2 regions of the Nocardioides sp. T5 genome follow, and region 2 is predicted to be linked to the other one. Evidence: riboswitches for the same ligand, from Rfam matches in the RefSeq annotation. Region 2 holds a riboswitch; the other holds the start of a gene.

Region 1 (4,478 bases), 430 kb from region 2:
GCTCTACCACCACTTCAGCGGCAAGCAGGCGATCTTCGAGGCCGCCTTCGAGCGCGTGGAGTCACGGGCCACGTCCGGCATCGCGCAGGCGACCGAGGGTCACCGCGACCCGTGGGACAAGGCGCGGGCCGGGTTGCGCGCCTTCCTCGCCGCAGTCCAGGAGCCGGGCTACCGCCAGGTCGTGGTGTCCGACGGACCCTCGGTGCTCGGTCACGAGCGCTACCGCGAGCAGGAGGAGCGCTCGACGTACGCGATCGTGGACGAGATCGTGCGGTCCGTGCTGACCGCCGACGGCGGCGCCCTCGACGACGCCCGGCTCGACGACGCGATGCTCGACACCTTCACCCGCATCTTCTTCGGGGCGATGTCGGCAGCGGGCGGCTCGGTCGCCGTCAGCGACGACCCCGCGGCGGCAGCCCAGCGGGTCGAGACGGCGGTCGGCATCATCCTGGCAGGCCTCCAGCGCCTGCTCGAGGAGGACGCCGGAGCGCTACGGGCGAGCCCGTTCGACGCCGGGACTACTTCGCGAAGGTGACGTTGCCGTTGACGGCCGGGACGAGCTCGACCCACACGTGCCCCGCGGGCACGGTGAGCTCGCCTCGCTTGGTCGAGAGCTCGATCGGACCCTTGAGGCCGTCCTTGCTCCACGTGCCCTTCACGACCCGACCGCCGTGGAAGAGCAGCGCCGAGCCCTTGCCCTCGAACTTGGTCTCGGGCACCGGGTAGCCCGCCGGGTCGCGGTAGCCCGCGTCACCGACGCGCACCCGCAGCACGAGCACGGAGTCGGCGGGGAACTGGTCGCCCTCGGCGGCGTAGGAGTCGGTGTTGACGTAGCCGCCCTTCTGGAACTGCCAGCTCGTGGAGTGCGCGCCGAAGTCCGCGGTGAGCGTGCTGGCCTTCGCACCCTTCGGCAGGTCGGCCTCGTCCCCCCACGGCAGGTAGGGGGGCGGCTCCTCCTCGGCCTTGAGGCGCTTGGCGATGTCGCCGAGGCGGGCGAAGAGGTTGTAGGGGGCCGAGCGCGTGGTCTCGCGGTAGACACCGGCGTCGCCCTCGGTGATCCAGGGGATGCCGGCACCGTTGACGCGCTGGATCGTGACCGGGGCCGCGCCACTGGTCACGACGGTCGCACCCTCGGGCACGATCCCGATGTCGCTGGCGCGCATCGAGCGGACCGGGCCGATGCTGGCGGGAACCTTCGAGTAGTAGAACGCGGCGAGACGCGTGTAGCCGCCCTCGACGAGCTCCTCGACGACGAGGTCGGCCGAGCCGAGACCCACCTGAGGGGCGCTGGAGGAGGTGTTGTCGACCTTGGTCACCACGACGGGGTGCCGGGGGGCGTCAGCCTTGCGCTCGAGCCCGGTCAGGGGCCAGTACGTCGGCTCCGGCGGCTCCTCGGTCGTCTCGGAGGCGGTCGGCTCGGAGGACGCCGAGGCGCTCGGCGCCGGGTCGTCGTCGCCACCGCTGCAGCCGGCGAGCAGCAGCGTGGCCGCCGCCAGGGTGGCGACGATCGCGCGGGACGAGGGGTGGCGACGGTGACGCACGGGGGACTCCGATCGAGCGGGGGTGTCGAGCCAAGGAAAGTCTGGGGGCGGGGGGGGGGGGGGGGGGGGGGGGGGGGGCCCCCCGCGCCTTCCCGATCGGGGAAGGCGCGCCACAGGGTAGATCAGCAGGAACGACCTACCAATCCTGCACTGTCACCCGCATCCGGGCGCCGTTCAGGCGCGGCGGAGGGTCCCGCCGAACCACGCGGAGGTCCACGGAGCGGCGACGTGCACGCGCGAGCCCGGCCGCGGGGAGTGCACCATCAGCGCGTGCCCGCGCGACCAGCGCACCAGCGCAGGAAGATCGCGGCGTGGTAGACGCCGCCGCTGCCGTAGAAGAACATCAGGTCGCCGGGACGCATGTCCTTCTTCGCGATGCGACGAGCAGCACCGGCCTGGGCGCTCGAGGTCCGCGGCACGGCGATGCCCGCTCGGCTGTAGGCGTAGCGGATCAGGCCGGAGCAGTCGAAGCTCGACGGACCGGCGGCGCCGTACGCGTAGGCGTCGCCGCGCTGGGCCATCGCGATGTTGCGCGCAGTGAGCACCCGGTTGGCAACCCGACGCTTGGCGCTGACCCGCGCCGTCTTCTTCGTCGTGGTGGTCGTGGCGGAGGTGTTGTCGGAAGTGCTGCCGCTGGGTGCAGCGTTGGCAGGCAGGGCGCTCATCGTCGATGCGGTGAGGCCGAGCCCGGCGAGGGCGAGCGCGAGGGCTCGTACCTTGTGAGGGGTCGCAGGCATGGTTCGTCCTTTCCCACGCCTGTGAGGTGAGCTGTCGGGCTAGGGCTGGAAAGTGCCCTGCCACCGCGCTCCCGTCGTGCTGCTGAGAGCTTGGGCGGCTTCGCCCCGAGCCGGTCGATGACCGGCAGTGGAACCTGTGGGTCCCCCACTCCTGCCCCGGTGTGTCTCGGGGGTCGTCCCGGCCGGGCAGGACTCGGCGTAGTCCGGGACGGTTGGGTCTCTCGACCGCCATCCAAGGTGACAGACGACCGATGGAGACGCAAAACGGCCACGGCCCCCGAGCGGGGACCGTGGCCGGGATCACGCCCGGGAGGGCTCAGCCCAGCTTGCGCCCACCGTCGACGTACAGCGTCTGACCAGTGATGAACGACGCCTCGTCGCTGCACAGGAACGCCGCGGCCGCAGCGATGTCCTCGGGCTGGCCGACGCGCCGTACGGGCGTCGCCTCGGCGTTGAGCCGCTGCAGCTCCTCGGGCTCCATCTTGAGGCGGCGCGCGGTGGCGTCGGTCATCTCGGTGGCGATGAAGCCAGGAGCGATCGCGTTGGCGGTGACGCCGAACGGGCCGAGCTCGATGCCGAGGGTGCGGGTGAGGCCCTGGATGCCCATCTTGGCCGCGGAGTAGTTGGCCTGGCCGCGGTTGCCCAGCGCGGAGACGCTGGAGAGGTTGAGGATCTTGCCGTACTTCTGCTCCACGAAGCGGGACTGGGCCGCCTTGGTCATGTTGAAGACGCCCTTGAGGTGGACGTTCATCACCAGGTCCCAGTCCTCCTCGGTCATCTTGAAGAGCAGGTTGTCGCGGGTGATGCCGGCGTTGTTGACGAGCACGTGGATGCCGCCGAGCTCGTCGACCACCCGCTGCACGGCGGCCTCGGCCGCGGCGGCGTCGACGACGTCACAGCCGATGCCGACGGCGCGGGCGCCCTCGGCCAGCTCGAGCCGGCCGGCAGCCTCCTGCGCGGCGGCCTCGTCGAGGTCGAGGACGGCGATCGAGGCACCCTCGCTCGCGAGGCGCTGCGCGATGCCGAAGCCGATGCCTCGCGCTGCTCCGGTGATGACGGCGACGCGACGGTCGAATCGACCCATCTCGTTTACTCCTCAGGTTCGGTGGCTGCTTGTCGTCCGGAGCGTAGTGGGCGCACGTAGCGAGAACTCGTGAAGGTTGGGTGCAGGCGATGCGCCATCCGGGTCCACCTCGCTACGGTGGACGGATGGGACGGGGGGGCTTTCGTGGCGCCGTCGCCGTGGCAGCGGCGATGGCCGTCGCCACCGCGCTCGTCGCTGCCGCCTACGACCTGCCGGTGCGCGACCCGGACGGGGTGTCGATCCCCACCTGGGTGCGGCTGCCGGCGATCGTGCTGCTCGCGGTCGCGCTCGACGTGGTCCCGCGCTGGGTGGCCGCGATCCGGCGCGACGCGGTCGGCGCCTGGCCGGCCTTGCGCGCGGTCGTCCGCGAGCGCTGGAACCGCGACCAGGTGCAGTTCACCGTCGTCGGGCTCGCCGCCTGGTACGTCGCCTACGTCGCGTTCCGCAACCTCAAGGGATACCTGCCGTTCGTCACCGACCGGCTGTGGGACACCGAGCTCGCGCGCGCCGACCGTCTCCTCTGGCTCGGTCACGACCCGGCCGACGTCCTGCACCAGGTGCTCGGCACCGGCTGGGCGGCGTGGCTGATGTCGGGGGTGTACGTCCTGTGGATCGGCCTCGTTCCGGCGATGCTGGCGATCGCGCTCGTGTGGACGCGTCGCTCCCGCACCGGCGAGCTCTACGTCACCGCGGTCTCCTTCAACTGGCTGATCGGTGTCGGCGTCTACTACCTCGTCCCGTCGCTCGGCCCGATCTACTCGGCGCCGCAGGGCTTCGCGGACCTGCCCGACACCTTCAACACCGGGGTCCAGGAGCTGCTGCTCGACGACCGCGTGGCCGTCCTCGCGGGCCCCTGGGACACCCGTGCGGTCCAGACCATCGCCGCCTTCGCCTCGCTGCACGTCGCCATCACGGTGACCACGTGCCTGGTCGCCGAGCTCATCCGGCTCCCTCGGTGGGTACGGCTGTCCGGCTGGGTCTTCGCCGGGCTCACCTGCCTGTCGACGGTCTACCTCGGGTGGCACTTCTTCGTGGACGTGCTCGGCGGGGTCGTGATCGGCACGCTGGCGCTCGTGCTCGCCGCCTGGACCACGGGCCACCCGCTCCGGCGCCGGG
Region 2 (4,478 bases):
GACCTGACTCGCGCGCGCGACGAGCGCGGCGCGACCGCCACGGAGTACGGCTTGCTAGTCGGCTTCATCGCAATTGCCATTGTGGCCGGAGTCGGTTTCTTCGGTGAATCGCTCGACGCGTACTTCACTGGTCTCAGCGCGTGGCTTGACGACGTCATCTGATCGTCTTCGATCAGCGACTCCGCGGTAATGACCCGCCCAGGCAAGCGGATGAGCCCCGGGTATCACCAGGGGCTCATCCGCGTCGGGCTGCCGGATAGACCTCCCACCGTGCCCGACCGGGTCGAGGGCACCGTGCAGCTGCGTACCCGAGAACCATCACGTCGAGGGCGACCGGATGCCGGTCGCCCTCGGAGCATTCTCCGGGTACACCGACTCAGAGGGCCACGTCACGTAACCGGCCCTGCCAGGCCCGCGTGAGCGAAGTGACCGTTAAACCAGCTCGTCGTTGGGCACCTTGGGCCGAGCTGCCGCGCGAGGCGACGGCGTACACCTCCACCAGTCCGCGCTCCCCCAGCCGCTCAGCAATGATTCGACACGCCAGCCAGGCTTCCTCGTAGCGGGCCTGGAGGTCTCGCGCATGGGTATCGAAGTCCGCCGCCGTTGGCAGTGCCTCCGGAACACCTTCCCGCCTGACCGCCTCGATGGCCCGACCCAGGGTCACGCGGTCCGGCAGTTGCGTGTCGCGGAGCGCAACGTAGTCGGCAAACCCCTCCATCAACCACGGCTCGACCGGCCTGCGGACCGCATTCGTCGCGACGTGGACCAGTTCGTGGCTCATCACCACCTGCGCACCTGCGCGGCGCAGCCTTTCAGTGACGTCCGGGTTCACAAACACGTGAACCGGTCCTTCGGTGTCAGATGCACGCCCGACGGGGGCAGTCACGGCGGCGATGCCGGCATACGTCCCGGGGTCGGCGCCGAGCGTCTCGTCGAGGCTCGTCGCGCTGGCAGGAACCTCGACCACGACGGGCGAGCTCCAGTCCGGAAGGACTCGTCGTACGACCTCGATCCCCCGCACCGCTCGTGCTGCCACATCTTCTGCAACGCTTGAGGGTCCGTCAGCCATCACCAGGACGTCGTTCGCCCGCGCCACTGACATCCGCCCGCGCAGCCACAGCGGTAACCGACCGCCGTCTGCAGTGGGCGCCTCGAACCCCGCGATGCCGAGCCCCTCGCCGTGCGGAGCAAAGCGCACCGCCACGTCGCTGCGAGCCGGCTCTTCGTCGAAGCCGCCAAGCTGCCACGTGAGCTCTGCTGTGCCGGTCCACGAGCCGTCCGCCGAAACGGTCCCCACCTGGTCGACGTAGCGCGCGGAGACGGCCGTGAGGTCCAGCGAGCGGACGTTCGTTGCGATGCCCGCCAGCAGGCTCTCTGCTGAGGGGACGTCAGGGGGCACCAGCTGCTCCAGCTCCGTTCGGTCGCGGCTGTCGATGGCGTCGACGAACGCCGCCAGGGCGGCCGCGGCCTCCGCCGGGCTCGCACGATGCGCCTCGGCGGGACGCGGCGGCGCAACCTCCTGACGTCCGTCCCGCGTGAGGACGACGACCACCAGGACGACAGCGAGGAACAGCGAAAGGCCGGCCGCCCACAGGAGTGGACGACCGGCCTTCGAGGTCTGCGTGTCAGCCAGGACGGACCGCGCCGACGTAGGGCATCGAGTAGAGGCCCGAGACGGCAACACCGGTGCCGGGGTTGGCGGCGTGCACGATCATGCCGTTGCCGATGTACATGCCGACGTGGCTGATCGGGCTGTAGTAGAAGACCAGGTCACCGGGCTGCAGATCGCTCGCCGCGATCCGCGGGCCGGAGCTGAACTGGGCGCTGGAGGAGTGCGGGAGCGACACACCGGCCTGCGCCCAGGCACGCATGGTGAGGCCGCTGCAGTCGAACGCGTTCTCGCCCATGGCACCGTAGACGTAGGCGTCGCCGACCTGTGCCATGGCGTACTGCACGGCAGCAGCGGCGCGACCAGACGCCGGCACGGAGACGGAGCTGGGCGCGCGGGTCGTGGTGCCGCGCGAGGCGAGCACGCGGTCGCGCTCCTCGGCCTCGAGGTCGGCGAGCAGCTCCTTGGCCTCGGCCAGCTTGTCGTCGACGGTGTCCTTCTCGGCGCTCAGCTGGTCGGTGAGCTCCGCGATCTCCTTGGTGCGGGCACCAGTGGCCTCACGGCGGATCTCGAGGGCTGCGAGCTCGGTGTCGTAGTCGGACAGCAGCGAGGCCTGGAGGTCGTTGAAGGACGACATCGTCGAGAGCGAGTCGAGGAACGCTCCCGGGTCGTCGGAGACGACGATCTGACCGACGGTCGAGATGCCCTCCCCCTCGAGCTGTCGGACGACCGCGTCGGAGACCTGGTCGCGGACGGCGTCGAGACGCTCGTCCTGGCGTTCCTGATCGGCCTTCAAGCCGTTGAGGTCGCTCCGCAGGTCGGCGAGGTCGAGCTTGGCGTCGTGGAGGCGCTCCTGCGCCGCCTCGGCCTCGTGGTAGAGGCGGTCGACGCGGACCTTGACGTCCTTGATGTCGGGGTCGGCCTGCGCGGGGGTGGCGGGCACGAATGAGATGGCAGCGATCGCGGAGAGACCAAGAACGGTCGCGCCAACTCGCTTGCGGGTGTGAGCCACGAGCGGGGGAACTCCTCGGGGTGTCGTACGCCTACCAGGTGAGCTGACGGGTTCGGCACGACTTGGCCTACCTCTGCTCCTCGCGCCGCTCGCGCAGCGCACCTCACAGAGGATTCACCCCAGGGGGAAGTGTGGTTCCCCGGCTCGTCGACCACGGGTGATGCGGGGGGCGTGGTCCACGACTCGGCGCGACGCCCGCGCGGGCCGGGTGACCCACTGCCACGGACGTCAGCCCACACCCTAAACCGCCCACGGAGCGGTCGCCAATCTTCGGGCCAACTTGTGGGAAGTCGTGTCGGACCCCGGCTCAGGCTGACTCGATGACCGGGCCGCTGACTGGCTCAACGAGCCTCAGCGGTGGCACGAGGCCGCCCGAGGCCAGCACGTCGAGCGCGGCCATCTCGTCGTCGTCGATGGTCAGCTCGGGCGGTGGGCCGAGGAGCACCGTCACCACGCAGTCGTGGCAGTGCAGCCCGCGCACCACGCAGGTGTCGCAGTCGATCCGTGTCGTCATGTTCCGAACGGTGACAGGAGCCACCGACAGCGCCTCCGCGGCGTGTCGCGGACCGGCGTGTCGGGCTAGGAGCCGATCACGCCGAGCAGCGCCGACGTCGGCACCGACCGCGCACCCGCTCGGACGATGTCGCGTGCCACCGCCTGGTCGTCACTGACAACCACGACCACTCGCCCGCGGGGCTCCGCCGCCACGAGCTGGCGGATCACGTCGTCGGCGATGACGCCCTCCGGGCTGAACACCACCCGGACGCCACGCGGTGCCGGCATCGCCGTACGCACCGTGGACTCCGCCGCGTCGAACACGACGGTCGTCTCCGCCCCGGTCCGCGCGACCAGCGGTCCCAGCGCCGCGACCAGTCTGCTGCGCTGGGCCTCGAGGCTCGCGGTCGGCCACCGCTGCTTCGTGACGTTGTAGCCGTCGATGACGAGCCGCGCTCGCGGCAGCGAGAGGGTCTGCTCCAGCGTTGCCGAGGTCGCCGGCGCGCTCGACGCGGGCGCGGACTCGATGCCCGCCAAAGCCGACTCCACGGCGTCGCCCGGCGAACCACTCACCGCGGGGAGGGCGAGCTCGCGCCGGAGCCCGGTCGCGGCGTCGATGACCGCGTCGAGCAGGAGCCGGGCCCGGATGCTGGCGGTGTCGCGGTCGGACCGCGCGTCCCGGCGGCTTGCCGCGAGGCCGGACTCGGCCTCCTCCAGCTGCGCGCGCAGGCGTCGTACGTCTGCCTCCGCCGTGCGCGTCGCCGTCTCAGCCGCCGCGACGGCCTCGTCCCGGGCGGCGTACGCGGCGACCCGCGCCTCCTCGGCCGCTCGGAGCACACCGCGGGCCTCCCCCAGCCTCTGGCGCAGCACCTTGTGGTCGGCCTTGGCGCGCTCGCGCTCGGCGCGGTGCTCGGCGCGTACGGCGGTGAGCTCGGCCTGCAGCGCAGCCACCTGGGCGGACAGGCGGGCATGTTCTGCGTGCGCCTGCTCGTCGCGCGACTCGTCGACCTCGAGGGACTCAGCGACCTCCGTGACGACCGCCTCCCAGCCTTCCTCCCTGGCCAGCCACGCGCGCGCAGCCGCGTCGACCGGATCATCCAAAGACGCCTGCACCGCCGCGACCTGCACCGCCGCGTGCTCCCGGAAGGTGTCGTCATCGAGCGCAGCCCAGATCACCCTGCCACCGAGCCTCGCACGACGGGCGGGCGCGAAGCCTGCGACCTTGCGCAACGCGGGAGGAACGGGGCTGACCGACGGCAGGACCGCCGAGACCAGGGCGACCACCCGCAGGCGCAGCCGCTCCGGCACAGCCGCAGGGTCGGTCACGGTCGTTCCGTCACCCGGCGGCCGGGTCGGCCGACG

What was found. Region 2 has a riboswitch for cyclic di-AMP ahead of ACNKF0_RS14370 (NlpC/P60 family protein). Riboswitches for the same ligand answer to the same signal wherever they lie in the genome.
Region 1: another riboswitch for cyclic di-AMP. It lies ahead of ACNKF0_RS16440 (C40 family peptidase); the one in region 2 lies ahead of ACNKF0_RS14370 (NlpC/P60 family protein).

The regions. Positions count from the first base shown of each region.
Region 1 covers NZ_CP182415.1:3,367,553-3,372,030, forward strand. Annotated here, with positions in the region: gene ACNKF0_RS16430 (TetR/AcrR family transcriptional regulator) at 1-535, shown strand, start outside; gene ACNKF0_RS16435 (DUF3048 domain-containing protein) at 519-1,541, opposite strand; gene ACNKF0_RS16440 (C40 family peptidase) at 1,805-2,278, opposite strand; cyclic di-AMP (ydaO/yuaA leader) riboswitch at 2,282-2,487, opposite strand; gene ACNKF0_RS16445 (SDR family NAD(P)-dependent oxidoreductase) at 2,595-3,362, opposite strand; gene ACNKF0_RS16450 (phosphatase PAP2 family protein) at 3,488-4,478, shown strand, end outside.
Region 2 covers NZ_CP182415.1:2,939,762-2,944,239, forward strand. Annotated here, with positions in the region: gene ACNKF0_RS14360 (Flp family type IVb pilin) at 1-162, shown strand, start outside; gene ACNKF0_RS14365 (hypothetical protein) at 377-1,552, opposite strand; gene ACNKF0_RS14370 (NlpC/P60 family protein) at 1,626-2,552, opposite strand; cyclic di-AMP (ydaO/yuaA leader) riboswitch at 2,648-2,810, opposite strand; gene ACNKF0_RS14375 (hypothetical protein) at 2,929-3,135, opposite strand; gene ACNKF0_RS14380 (NYN domain-containing protein) at 3,201-4,442, opposite strand; gene ACNKF0_RS14385 (hypothetical protein) at 4,453-4,478, opposite strand, start outside.